One region of the Streptomyces sp. NBC_00358 genome, then DNA from elsewhere that is predicted to be linked to it. Evidence: predicted binding sites of a transcription regulator. Region 1 holds the regulator's gene; the other holds the start of a gene.
What was found. The regulator HrcA, encoded in region 1, represses chaperone genes, less so after heat shock. The targets are predictions, from matches to a motif close to TTNGCACTCNGNNNNNCNGAGTGCNAA.

Region 1 (7,027 bases):
GGCCGCCGTCGTGATCGGTCTGGCCCGGCCCTGGCTGCGGCTGCTGGCCCGCGAGGGCTACGACGTCGCGGACGTCCTCGACCGCCTCAACCAGCTCCTCCTCGACGACGCGACGGAGGTCGCGGACGCGGCGGCCCGCGCGCTCGTGGCCGCCGGAGGGCCGGGGCTCGGCAGCGACCTCGGCCCGCAGACGCGCTTCCTGTCCATGCTCTACGGCGAGCTGGTCCCCTTCGACGGCGGAGTGCGCTGCACGCTGGCCTCGGCGGGCCATCCGCTGCCGCTGCTGCTGGGCCCCGACGGCGACGTACGGGAGATGGCCAGGCCGCAGACCCTGCTCGGCGTCTTCGAGGACCCCGAATACACCTCCGACTCCTTCGAGCTGTACCCCGGGGACACGCTGCTGTGCGTCACCGACGGAGTGACGGAGCGGCGCGACGGCTCCCGCCAGTTCGACGACGACGACGGTCTCGCGCAGGCCCTCGCGGGCTGCGCGGGCCTGAACGCCGAGCTGATCGCGGAACGGATCCGCGGGCTGGTCCACGCGTTCGGCACCCGCCCGCCGGAGGACGACATGGCCCTGCTGGTGCTCCAGGCGGAGTAGCCCCCGGCCTGCCCGCCCAGCACCGGTCCAGCGCGTTCCGTGCCCCGCCCGGGGCGAGGCCGGTACCTCGCGGGTGCGTGCCGCGTACCCCGTCCAGGACGAGGCCCGTACCCCGCCCCGGGCCAGGCCGCGCGCCCAGCTGGTGCGAGGCCCGCGCCCAGTCCCTCCGCGCCCGGCGCCTGCCCCCGCCCGCCCGTGCCGTGTGCCCCGGAGCGCTTCCCGTGCCTGCCCCCGCAGCACGCGTGCGAGGCACCTGGCCGTCCCGTTTCGGGCAGGTGAGGGCCGGTCCGGGCGACGGACGGAACCGTGCGCGCCGCCCGTACTGGACAATGGAACGCATGCCTTCCGCACTTCCCGACGGTGAGCCCGTCCCCGACGACGGGGCGCTGCCCGCGCACGCCCTGGACGGGGCGGCCGAGCGGCCCCTCGGGTTCTACCTCCATGTGCCGTACTGCGCGACCCGCTGCGGCTACTGCGACTTCAACACCTACACGGCGACCGAGCTGCGGGGCAGCGGCGGTGTGCTCGCCTCCCGCGACAACTACGCGGACACCCTGACCGACGAGGTCCGCCTCGCCCGCAAGGTCCTGGGTGACGACCCGCGTCCCGTCCGCACGGTCTTCGTCGGAGGCGGCACGCCCACGCTGCTGGCCGCCGACGACCTCGTACGGATGCTGGGGGCGATCCGCGACGAGTTCGGGCTCGCGGACGACGCGGAGATCACGACCGAGGCGAACCCGGAGTCGGTCGACCCCGAGTACCTCGCGACGCTGCGCGCCGGAGGCTTCAACCGGATCTCCTTCGGCATGCAGAGCGCCCGGCAGCACGTCCTGAAGGTGCTCGACCGCACGCACACCCCCGGCCGCCCCGAGGCCTGTGTCGCCGAGGCCCGCGCGGCCGGCTTCGCACATGTGAACCTGGATCTGATCTACGGCACCCCGGGAGAGTCGGACGACGACTGGCGGGCGTCGCTCGAAGCGGCCCTGGGCGCCGGTCCTGACCACATCTCCGCGTACGCGCTCATCGTCGAGGAGGGCACGCAGCTGGCGCGCCGCATCCGCCGCGGCGAGGTCCCCATGACGGACGACGACGTGCACGCGGACCGCTATCTCATCGCGGACGAGGTGATGTCGGCGGCGGGCTTCGACTGGTACGAGGTGTCGAACTGGGCCACGTCGGAGGCCGGGCGCTGTCTGCACAACGAGCTCTACTGGCGCGGTGCCGACTGGTGGGGAGCGGGCCCCGGCGCGCACAGCCACGTGGGCGGTGTTCGCTGGTGGAACGTGAAACATCCGGGGGCCTACGCGGCCGCGCTGGCCTCGGGCCGCTCGCCGGGCGCGGGGCGTGAGCTCCTCTCCGACGAGGACCGCCGGGTCGAGCGCATCCTCCTCGAACTGCGGCTGCGCGAGGGCTGCCCGCTCTCCCTGCTCCGCCCCGACGGGCTCGCGGCCTCCCGCCGCGCCCTGTCCGAAGGACTCCTCGAAACCGGTCCGTACGACGCCGGGCGCGCCGTTCTCACCCTGCGCGGGCGGCTGCTGGCGGACGCCGTCGTCCGGGATCTGGTGGACTGAACGCCAGTTCGCCTACGGTCCCTGTCCATGATCATGGACAGGCGGCCGGACGAGGACGCGACCGTCGTTCGGTACGGGGTACGACGGCTCCTCTGGGCGCTGCCGCTGGTGGTGGGGTACGTCGCGGTTGGGGCGTTGGGTGTCGCCTTGGCCCGGCTCGCTGTCCAGGACAACCCACCCGGACTCTTCTGGATACCGATCGCCCTGTTCCTGGCGGTAGGGACTGGCGGTGTGGGGCTTTTTGTCTCCCGCTGGCGGGCCCGCCGTTGGACCATCGCGCTGGACTCGACCGGGTTCTGGTGGCTGCGGGGCGGCGAGACCGCGCTGATCCGCTGGGACTCGCTGGCCGGTGCGGGCATCTACTGGGCCCGCGGCAGCAAAAGCCTGGTCTTCACGCTCGAACTGTGCCCGCAGGGCGAGATCGACCGCGACGATCCGCTGTTGTGGAAGTTCGTCCGTGACACGGATCCGATCCGGCCGGGCCTGCCCCGGCTTCGCTACCGCGTCGACATCGGGTACTCCCACAAGGGGTACGAGAAGGCCCTGCGGCAGTGGGCGCCCGAGCTGTGGTTCGGACGCGAGGAAAAGCCGCTGTCGTACCCGGGCTCGCCGGACGACGCGGGCCACCGGGAGCGAACGGCCGGGCGGGCGGGTGCGGCGGCAGGCGGCCCCGACATGAAGGGCCACCGCCGGCGGATCCGGAAGGCTGCCGGCCCGCGCGTCACTCCGGAGCCGTGACGAAGTCGATCAGCTCCTCCACCCGGCCCAGGAGTTCCGGCTCCAGGTCCTTGTAGGAGCGCACCCGGGACAGGATGTGCTGCCAGGCCGCGCCGGTGTTCTCCGGCCAGCCCAGGGCCCGGCACACGCCCGTCTTCCAGTCCTGGCCGCGCGGGACCCGGGGCCAGCCCGGGATGCCCACGGAGGACGGCTTCACGGCCTCCCAGACGTCGATGTACGGGTGGCCGAGCACCAGGGCGTGCTCGCTCGTGACCGCCTCGGCGATCCGGGACTCCTTCGAACCCGGGACCAGGTGGTCGACGAGGACGCCGAGCCGGGCGTCCGGGCCCGGATCGAACGCGGCGACGATCGCCGGGAGGTCGTCGACGCCCTCCAGGTACTCCACGACGACGCCCTCGACGCGCAGGTCGTCGCCCCAGACCCGCTCGACCAGTTCGGCGTCGTGGCGGCCCTCGACGTAGATGCGTCCGGCCCGCGCGACCCGCGCGCGGGCGCCCGGCACCGCCACCGAGCCGGACGCCGTACGGCCGGGGCGTGCGGGAGCGGCGGCGGACGGGCGCACCAGCGTCACCACCCTGCCCTCCAGCAGGAACCCGCGCGGCTCCAGCGGGAACACCCGGTGCTTGCCGAAGCGGTCCTCCAGGGTCACCGTGCCCGCCTCGCAGCGGATCACCGCGCCGCAGAAGCCGGTGCCGGGTTCCTCGACCACCAGACCCGGGTCCGCCGGGACCTCGGGCACGGGCTTGGGCTTCTTCCACGGCGGGGTCAGGTCCGGAGAGTACTGGCGCATTCGGATGACGATAGGAGAAGCCCGGCGGTGATCACCGCGACACGCCGGAACCCGCCACGCCGAAACGCGCGGCCAGGGCGTCCCGCTGGGCGCGCACGAACGCGGCGTCCACGACCGCCCCGTGGCCGGGTACGTACCGCGCGTCCTCCCCGCCGAGGGCGAGCAGCCGGTCCAGGGCCGCGGGCCAGCGCGACGGTACGGCGTCGGGGCCCGCCTGCGGCTCGCCGGACTCCTCGACCAGGTCGCCGCAGAACACCACCGTCGGGTCGCCCGGCACGACGACCACGAGGTCGTGGGCGGTGTGGCCCTCACCCGTCCGCACCAGCCGGACCTCCACGCCGCCGCCGAGCTCCAGGTCGCAGGTGTCCCGGACGTACCGCCGGGGACGTACGAGGGTGTCGGCCGCCTCCTCCGCCGCCCGCGGGTCGAGGCCGTTGCGCACCGCGTCCGCGCACAGCTCCCCGCGGCCGTTCTCGTACACCTCCGCCGAGCCGCCCGCGACGAACAGCTCCGCGCCCGCGAACGCCGCGGCGCCGAAGACATGGTCGAAATGCGGGTGGGTGAGCGCGAGAAGCGTCACACGGTGTCCGGCGGCGGCCTGCGCCTCCCGGCGCAACCGCGCGCCCTCCGCGAGGCTCGACCCGGCGTCGATCATCAGCGCCGCGCCCTCGCCGACGACCAGCCCGACCGTGCAGTCCCAGTCCGGAAGCCGACGCCGCCCGACCCGGGGCGCCACCCTTTCCCACCCCAGCTCTTCCCAAGTCAGCCTCATGCGGCGACGCTAGCGGTGACCGGGTGCCGTGCACGACATCGCAGGCCCGCCCTTGCCGGGGTCGTGCCTCACCGCCGTACACTGGGCCGGGGAACGCTGGCACTCCCGTGTGCTGAGTGCCAGACGAAAGCCACGAAGGCCACGAAGACCACCGAGTCGATTTCTGGAGGTGTGCGCGATGCTCAGTGAACGCAGGCTCGAGGTGCTCCGCGCCATCGTCCAGGACTACGTGGGCACCGAGGAACCGGTCGGTTCCAAGGCGCTCACCGAGCGGCACCGGCTGGGGGTATCCCCGGCGACCGTCCGCAACGACATGGCGGCCCTGGAGGACGAGGGCTACATCGCCCAGCCGCACACCAGTGCCGGACGCATCCCCACGGACAAGGGATACCGGCTCTTCGTCGACAAGCTCGCCGGCGTCAAGCCGATGACCGCGCCCGAGCGGCGGGCCATCCAGAACTTCCTGGACGGCGCCGTCGACCTCGACGACGTCGTCGGACGGACGGTGCGGCTGCTCGCGCAGCTCACCCGCCAGGTCGCCGTCGTGCAGTACCCCTCGCTGACCCGCTCGACCGTGCGCCATGTGGAGCTGCTGTCGCTCGCCCCCGCGCGGGTGATGCTCGTGCTCATCACGGACACCGGCCGGGTCGAGCAGCGCATGATCAACTGTCCGGTTCCGTTCGGCGAGACCTCGCTGGCGGATCTGCGCGCCCGGCTCAACAGCCGGGTCGCGGGACGCCCCTTCGCGGACGTCCCACAGCTCGTCCAGGACCTCCCGGACGCCTTCGAGTCGGAGGACCGGGGTACGGTCTCGACGGTGCTCTCCACACTGCTGGAGACACTCGTCGAGGAGACCGAGGAGCGGCTGATGATCGGCGGTACCGCCAATCTCACCCGTTTCGGACATGACTTCCCTCTCACCATCCGGCCGGTGCTCGAAGCGCTGGAGGAGCAGGTCGTGCTCCTCAAGTTGCTTGGAGAGGCCGGGGATTCGAGCATGACCGTGCGAATCGGGCACGAGAACGCTTACGAGGGACTCAACTCCACGTCCGTGGTCTCCGTCGGCTACGGTTCGGGCGGCGAGGCAGTAGCCAAACTCGGCGTGGTCGGCCCGACCCGCATGGATTACCCGGGAACGATGGGAGCGGTACGAGCGGTGGCACGGTACGTCGGACAGATCCTGGCGGAGTCTTAAGTGGCCACGGACTACTACGCCGTACTCGGCGTGCGCCGCGACGCGTCCCAGGACGAGATCAAGAAGGCGTTCAGGAGGCTCGCTCGCGAGCTGCACCCGGACGTCAATCCCGATCCGAAGACGCAGGAGCGGTTCAAAGAGATCAACGCCGCGTACGAGGTGTTGTCGGACCCGCAGAAGAAGCAGGTCTACGACCTCGGTGGCGACCCGCTGTCCCAGCAGGGCGGCGGTGGCGCCGGCGGCTTCGGCGCGGGCGGCTTCGGGAACTTCTCCGACATCATGGACGCCTTCTTCGGCACGGCGTCGCAGCGCGGACCGCGCTCGCGCACCCGCCGCGGCCAGGACGCCATGATCCGGCTGGAGATCGAGCTCGACGAGGCGGCCTTCGGCACCACGAAGGACATCCAGGTCGACACGGCCGTCGTCTGCGCCACCTGCAACGGCGAAGGCGCCGCGCCCGGGACCTCCGCGCAGACCTGTGACATGTGCCGCGGTCGCGGCGAGGTGTCCCAGGTGACGCGGTCCTTCCTCGGCCAGGTCATGACCTCACGGCCGTGTCCGCAGTGCCAGGGCTTCGGCACCGTGGTCCCGACCCCGTGCCACGAGTGCGCGGGCGACGGCCGGGTCCGGTCCCGTCGCACCCTGACGGTCAAGATCCCGGCCGGTGTGGACAACGGCACGCGGATCCAGCTCGCGGGCGAGGGCGAGGTCGGCCCCGGTGGCGGCCCCGCAGGCGACCTGTACGTCGAGATCCACGAACTGCCGCACTCGACGTTCCAGCGGCGCGGCGACGACCTGCACTGCACGGTCACCCTCCCGATGACCGCGGCGTCCCTCGGCACGAAGGTGCCGCTGGAGACGCTCGACGGCCTGGAGGAGGTCGACATCCGTCCGGGCACGCAGTCCGGCCAGTCGATCCCGCTGCACGGCCGGGGCGTCACCCACCTGCGCGGCGGCGGCCGTGGCGACCTCATCGTGCACGTCGAGGTCACCACGCCGACCAAGCTCGACGCGGAGCAGGAGCGGGTGCTGCGCGAGCTCGCCATACTGCGCGGCGAGGAGCGGCCCACCGGTCAGTTCCAGCCCGGTCAGCAGGGGCTCTTCTCCCGGCTGAAGGACGCCTTCAACGGCCGCTGATCCAGGACGGACGCGGGGTGGCCGTGCCACCCCGCGTCCGACCGTCCCGGTGGCCCGTGCCGGGCCGACGGCCGGATTCGGACTTGCCCTGGGGACGTGACAACATGCCGTCATGTCCACCGCGCTGACCGATCTCTTCCCGTATCCGATCGTGCAGGCCCCCATGGCGGGCGGCGTCTCCCTCCCGCAGCTCGCGGCCGCCGTGTCCGAGGCCGGCGGTCTC
Region 2 (7,027 bases), 2.3 Mb from region 1:
GCGGTTCTGGTGGGGCGGTCCGGGCAGCGTGGCCCTGGCCTCCACCGACAGTTGGCGCGGTGGCACCTCGGCCGCGGCCGCGATGAACGTCTTCGGCCCGATGCTGTGGACGGATGTCGCCACCCTCTCCTCCGAGACCAAGTCCTACCTGGTCCAGGGCGCCGCCAACATCAACGGTGTGGCGGTCTTCGGCGGCACCGGCTCGGTGTCGACGACGGCGCTGAACTCCGCGGGCGCGGCGGTCAGCGCGAGCAGCAGCCAGTGGACGTACACGCCGTACTACAACGGCCTGATGCCGACGGCGACTTCGTTCTCCTCGACCGGATCGGCGGGATCGGTCGCGGGCGCCCCTGTGGCGCACCCCGGCACGGCGGCGCGGCCTCTGGACGGGCCGGACCTGGGCGCGCTCAGCACCCGTCACCAGCAGTAGACCACCGGGTTGCTCAGCACCCGCCGCCGGCGGCGGTGGGCGGCTGGGCGGGGGCCCCCACCAGCATGGTCGGGGCCCCCGCCACCCGGGTCAGGAACACCGTCGCGGACCGGGGGCCCTGCGGTTTCACCTTGCGCCGCAGTTCCTCCGGCTCGACGGCCGACCCGCGCTTCTTGACGGTCAGCACGCCGACTTCCCGCTCCCGCAGCAGCGCCTTCAACTTCTTTACGTTGAAGTGGAGTTGATCGGTGATCTCGTAGGCGGAGGCGAACGGTGTCGGGCGCAGTTCGTCCGCCGTGACATACGCGATCGTCTCGTCGACCAGCCCGCCGTCCAGGTCCTCGGCCACCTCGGCGACCAGGTGCGCGCGGATGACGGCGCCGTCCGGTTCGTACAGATAGCGTCCGACCGCCCTGACCGCCGGATCGGGCAGCCCGCGTCCGCGCAGCTCACGCGGGCCCGGCAGGAGGGTGGCGCGCACCAGGCCCGGTTCCGTGCCGAACCACAGCACCGCTTCCTTCACGTCCCCGCCGTCCGAGATCCACTCGGCCTCGGCCTCGGCGGGGATCGCCTCGTGCGGGATGCCGGGGGCGATCTTCAGGGCGGCGACCGGAGCCTTCAGGGCCGCGCCGACGGCCCAGGACAGCGGCGGCGAGTACGCCTCCGGGTCGAAGATCCGGCCCCGGCCGCCCCGGCGTGCCGGGTCCACGAAGACCGCGTCGTACGACGAGGTGTCCACCTGCGTCACATCCGTCTCGCGCACCTCGATGAGGTCCGTGAGCCCGAGCGCGTCGGCGTTCGCGCGGGCGGCGGCGACCGTCAGCGGATCGCGGTCGACGGCGAGGACGCGGATTCCGGCGCGGGCCAGCGCGATGGCGTCGCCGCCGATGCCGCAGCAGAGGTCGGCGACGGAGCGGACCCCCAGCGCGCGCAGCCGCTCGGCGCGGTGCTCCGCCACGCTCGTCCGGGTGGACTGCTCGACCCCGTTCGGGGTGAAGAACATGCGTCCGGCGTCCTCGGCGCCGAACTTCGCCACCGCGCGTTGCCGCAGCCGTGCCTGTCCGAGGGCCGCCGAGACCAGTTCGGCGGGGTGCTCGCGGCGCAGCCGGGTGGCGACGGCCAGTTCCTGTGCCGGTTCGGTGGCGCGGACCTCGTCGAGCAGGGCGCGGCCCTCGGCGGTGAGGAGGGGGGCGAAGGAGACGTCGTTCACCCGGCCATTGTGGGCCAGTCGGTGGACGGTGTGCTTCCGGCGGCGGTGTCGGGGCCCTCGCGAGGGCGGTGACCTGGGAGGATCCGGGCCCATGCGACCCGTACGACAAAATGATAAAAACGGCGCAAACGGGGCCGGTGCGCGCTGGGGAGTCGGCGTGCTCGCCCTCGCCCTTCTCGTCTCCGGCTGTGCCGAGACCGGCTCCGCCTCCGGCCCCGGCTCCGACGCGGCCAAGCCGGCCCACGGCCCGCAGGCCGGACTCCAGGCACCCCCCGCCCGCGCCCTCGCCGGGTACGCCTCCCGGCTCCGCCTCGCACAGGCCCGGCGCGCCGCCGTCGCCAGGCGCTGGGGGCTGGCCGAGGTGCCGCTGACACCCCCGGCGCCGCCCGCCAGGAAGCCGGTCATCGAGGCACGCAAGGGGTTCGAGGTCGACGACCAGAAGGAACTGGGGCTGCCGCCGGTCTTCACGACCGTCCCCACCAAGGACAAGGTCGTCTTCCTCACGGTCGACGACGGCTCAGAGAAGGACCCCGCGTTCCTGCGGATGATGAGCGACCTGAAGATCCCGTACACCGCCTTCCTCAGCGACTTCCTCGTCAAGGACGACTACGGGTACTTCCGGAGGATGCGCGACCGCGGCATCACCCTCGACAACCACACCCTGCACCACCCCTACCTGCCCGCACTCTCCTACGAGCGGCAGAGGCACGAGATCTGCGGCATGCAGGACGTGATGGAGAAGCAGTTCGGCAGGCGCCCGACCGTCTTCCGGCCGCCGTACGGCAACTACGACCAGGACACCCTGCGCGCCGCGAAGTCCTGCGGCATCAGGTACGCGCCCATCTGGGACGAGGAGGTCTTCGTCGACCACTGGGAATACCGCGAGGAGGACCAGGACCTGCATCCCGGCGACATCGTCCTCACCCACTTCCAGGGCCGCAAGGAGTGGAACGGCACCATGGCCGACATGGTCCGCCGCTTCCTCAGGACGGTCACGGCCAAGGGGTACGCGGTCGCGCGCCTGGAGGACTACCTGTGAGGGTGCGGGTGCCGGTCGCCGGGCTGCTCGTGGCGGTGCTGCTCAGCGGCTGCGCGCAGTCCGTCGACCCCATCGAGCGGCTCGGCAAGAAGGCGGCCCAGCGGGTGCACCCGCGGGAATCCGCGTACCGCCGCTGGGGTCTGGCCAGCCCGCTCGCCCCGGCGCCGAAGGCGCCCGCCCGGACCGCCGCGCGCACCGCGGGTCCGGGACTGCCGATCGTCGTCGACCAGGTGCGCACCCGCGACAAGGTGGTCTTCCTTACGTACGACGACGAGGTGGAGCGCGATCCGCGGTTCGTCGACATGGTCCGCGAACTACGGCTCCCGGTCAGCATGTTCCTCACGGACACGGTCGCCGGTCCGGGGTACGGGCACTTCGCCCGGCTGCGCGCGGTCGGCGCGAGCGTCCAGAACCACACCCTCGACCACGCCTCGCTGCGCGGGCTGCCCTACGCCGGCCAGCACGCCGAGATCTGCGGACAACAGGACAAGCTCAGACGGCGCTTCGGCATCCGGCCCCGGCTGCTGCGGCCCCCCTACGGCCGGTACGACGAGACCACCCTGCGCGCCGCCGCCGACTGCGGGGTCGCCGCGCTCGTCCTCGGCCGGGCGGCGGACGCCCACCCGCTGCGGCCGGGAGACATCCTCGTCGGCTTCGGCCGACCCGACCTCACGAACGCCACGCTCCGGCTGCTGCGGCGGATCCAGTCCGAGGGCTTCACTCCGGCACGGCTGGAGAACTACCTCTAGGGATGTACAGCGATCTACAGCGATCGACAGCGATCCACGGGGATCTTCAAGGATCTCCAGGGGCCGTTCGGGCCGCGCCACGCCGACGCCTTTGGCACTCCGCTTGACCGAGTGCTAATCGCAGTCATAGTCTCAGGTCTGGCACTCCCCCCTGGAGAGTGCCAATAGCGACAGGCAGATCCGGCACCCGCGACGACGGATCCACCTGGTCGCCACCTCAGACAGTTAACCCCGTGAGATCTCCGAAGGGGGAGGTCGGATCGTGACGACCACCAGCTCCAAGGTTGCCATCAAGCCGCTCGAGGACCGCATTGTGGTCCAGCCGCTCGACGCCGAGCAGACCACGGCCTCTGGCCTGGTCATCCCGGACACCGCCAAGGAGAAGCCCCAGGAGGGCGTCGTCCTTGCCGTGGGTCCGGGGCGCTTCGAGGACGGTAACCGTCTTCCGCTCGACGTCACCGTCGGCGACGTCGTGCTCTACAGCAAGTACGGCGGCACCGAGGTGAAGTACAACGGCGAGGAGTACCTCGTCCTCTCGGCTCGCGACGTGCTCGCGATCATCGAGAAGTAATTCACCCGGTAAGGGCGTTCGGGGTCATTCCCCGGACAACCCCGCACCAAGCATTGCAGTGAACTGCGCCCCTGGCCCCCGCTACCTTTGATGAACCGGGCGCTGGGGGCGCCGTTCGTTTCTCCCAAGTTTTCCGAGAGGGCTGAACCGCTCCCATGGCGAAGATCCTGAAGTTCGACGAGGACGCCCGTCGCGCCCTCGAGCGCGGCGTCAACAAGCTTGCCGACACGGTGAAGGTGACGATCGGCCCCAAGGGCCGCAACGTCGTCATCGACAAGAAGTTCGGCGCCCCCACCATCACCAACGACGGTGTCACCATCGCCCGCGAGGTCGAGCTCGACGACCCGTTCGAGAACCTCGGCGCGCAGCTCGTGAAGGAGGTGGCGACCAAGACCAACGACATCGCGGGTGACGGTACGACCACCGCCACCGTGCTGGCCCAGGCGCTCGTCCGCGAGGGCCTGCGCAACGTCGCCGCCGGCGCGTCGCCCGCCCTCCTGAAGAAGGGCATCGACGCCGCGGTCAAGGCCGTCTCCGAGGAGCTCCTCGCGACGGCCCGCCCGATCGACGACAAGTCCGACATCGCCGCCGTGGCCGGGCTCTCCGCGCAGGACAGCCAGGTCGGCGAGCTCATCGCCGAGGCGATGGACAAGGTCGGCAAGGACGGTGTCATCACCGTCGAGGAGTCCAACACCTTCGGTCTGGAGCTGGACTTCACCGAGGGCATGGCCTTCGACAAGGGCTACCTGTCCCCGTACATGGTGTCCGACCAGGAGCGTATGGAGGCCGTCCTCGACGACCCGTACATCCTCATCCACCAGGGCAAGATCAGCTCCATCCAGGACCTGCTGCCGCTGCTGGAGAAGGTCATCCAGTCGAACGCGTCGAAGCCGCTGCTGATCATCGCCGAGGACGTCGAGGGCGAAGCCCTGTCGACCCTGGTCGTGAACAAGATCCGCGGCACGTTCAACGCCGTCGCCGTGAAGGCCCCCGGCTTCGGTGACCGCCGCAAGGCCATGCTCGGCGACATCGCCACCCTCACCGGTGGTCAGGTCATCGCCGAGGAGGTCGGCCTCAAGCTCGACCAGGTCGGCCTGGACGTGCTCGGCAGCGCCCGCCGCGTGACCGTCACCAAGGACGACACCACGATCGTCGACGGTGCCGGCAGCAGCGACGAGGTCCACGGCCGCGTCAACCAGATCAAGGCCGAGATCGAGAACACCGACTCCGACTGGGACCGCGAGAAGCTCCAGGAGCGCCTCGCGAAGCTGGCCGGCGGCGTGTGCGTGATCAAGGTCGGCGCCGCCACCGAGGTGGAGCTCAAGGAGAAGAAGCACCGTCTGGAGGACGCCATCTCCGCGACCCGCGCCGCGGTCGAGGAGGGCATCGTCTCCGGTGGTGGCTCCGCGCTCGTCCACGCCGTGAAGGTCCTCGAGGGCAACCTCGGCAAGACCGGCGACGAGGCCACGGGTGTCGCGGTCGTCCGCAAGGCCGCCGTCGAGCCGCTGCGCTGGATCGCCGAGAACTCCGGCCTGGAGGGTTACGTCATCACCGCCAAGGTCGCCGAGCTCGACAAGGGCCAGGGCTTCAACGCCGCCACCGGCGAGTACGGCGACCTGGTCAAGGCCGGCGTCATCGACCCGGTCAAGGTCACCCGCTCCGCCCTGGAGAACGCCGCCTCCATCGCCTCCCTGCTCCTCACGACCGAGACCCTGGTCGTCGAGAAGCCGGCCGAGGAAGAGGCCGACGCCGGTCACGGCGGCCACGGCCACTCCCACTGACGCACACCGGGAGACCGGTGGGCCGGAGCCGGCACTGAGTCCCTGGACAGGGACACCGCGCTGAATCGGGCCGCGTTGCTTCGCCCCGCCGTTCCCACGGCGGGGCGAAGTGCTGTCCGGCGGACGCGCCGACACGCCGACGCGTCGTCGACGTCAGGAACGTTGCCGGGTCACGCGGGGAGGACGAGTCCATGGCCATCGCCGCCGGCGAGGCCCGAGCCAGGCTGTTCCCGCTCAGCCGGCAGGTCAACGACGATCTCCGTCCCACCGGATGGGGGGACCTCCCCTGTGTGCGTGCGGGCCACCCGTGGCATTCGTGACCGAGTTGCTTTTTTAACCGAGTAACGCTTTTATGGGTGACGTGAATAGGACAGACATTCCTCCCGTGCTCGTGACCGGGGCATCGGGCCGGGTCGGCCGCTTCGTCATCGACCGACTCCTCGACGCGGGCGTGCCGGTCCGCGCTCTCACCCATCGCGCCGAGGCGGCTGAGACGCTGCCGGCGAAGGTCGAGGTCTTCGCCGGCGACCTCACCGTGCCCGAGTCGCTCGACCCGGCATTGAAGGGTGCCGGTGCGGTCTTCCTCGTCTGGACCGCTCCGCCCCGGACCGCCGCGGCAGTCGTCGAGCGGCTCGCGGCCCACGTACGGCGGGTCGTCTTCCTCTCCTCCCCGCACCGGACGCCGCACCCCTTCTTCCAGCAGCCCAATCCCATGGCGGTGCTGCACGCCGACATCGAGCGGCTCATCGCGGCCACCGGACTCGAGTCGACGATCATCCGGCCGGGGATGTTCGCGTCGAACTCGCTGGCCTGGTGGGCGCCCGCGATCCGGGCCGGCGAGGTCGTCCGATGGCCTTACGGCGCCGCCGAGACGGCACCGGTCGACGACCGCGACGTCGCGGCCGTAGCGGCGCGGACGCTCTGTCTCGACGGATACGTCGGAGGCGACTACGTCCTTACGGGCCCCGAATCGCTGACCCAGGCCGCACAGGTGGGCGTCATCGGTGACGCCCTGGAGCGCCGGATCGCATTCGAGGAGATGACGCCGGACGACTTCCGGAGCCTGTCGGAGGGCACGGCCCCCAGCCCGGTCGTCGACATGCTGCTCGCCGCATGGAGCGCGGCAGTCGGACAGCCCGCGTACATCACCACCGCGGTGGCCGACATCCTCGGGACGCCGCCGCGAACGTTTCGCCAGTGGGCCGCCGACCACGCCACCGCGTTCACGGAGGGTTCGTAACCTCGGC

Region 2: the regulator HrcA is predicted to act here: its motif matches at 3,520-3,546, upstream of groES (co-chaperone GroES).

Annotation. Positions count from the first base shown of each region.
Region 1 covers NZ_CP107976.1:6,223,760-6,230,786, forward strand. The annotation lists gene OHT01_RS26480 (SpoIIE family protein phosphatase) at 1-601, shown strand, start outside; gene hemW (radical SAM family heme chaperone HemW) at 940-2,172, shown strand; gene OHT01_RS26490 (hypothetical protein) at 2,200-2,910, shown strand; gene OHT01_RS26495 (DUF3097 domain-containing protein) at 2,894-3,700, opposite strand; gene OHT01_RS26500 (MBL fold metallo-hydrolase) at 3,732-4,472, opposite strand; gene hrcA (heat-inducible transcriptional repressor HrcA) at 4,651-5,667, shown strand; gene dnaJ (molecular chaperone DnaJ) at 5,668-6,804, shown strand; gene OHT01_RS26515 (nitronate monooxygenase) at 6,917-7,027, shown strand, end outside.
Region 2 covers NZ_CP107976.1:3,963,338-3,970,364, reverse strand. The annotation lists gene OHT01_RS16530 (cell wall-binding repeat-containing protein) at 1-430, shown strand, start outside; gene OHT01_RS16525 (class I SAM-dependent methyltransferase) at 444-1,640, opposite strand; gene OHT01_RS16520 (polysaccharide deacetylase family protein) at 1,732-2,679, shown strand; gene OHT01_RS16515 (polysaccharide deacetylase family protein) at 2,676-3,428, shown strand; gene groES (co-chaperone GroES) at 3,691-3,999, shown strand; gene groL (chaperonin GroEL) at 4,155-5,780, shown strand; gene OHT01_RS16500 (SDR family oxidoreductase) at 6,166-7,020, shown strand.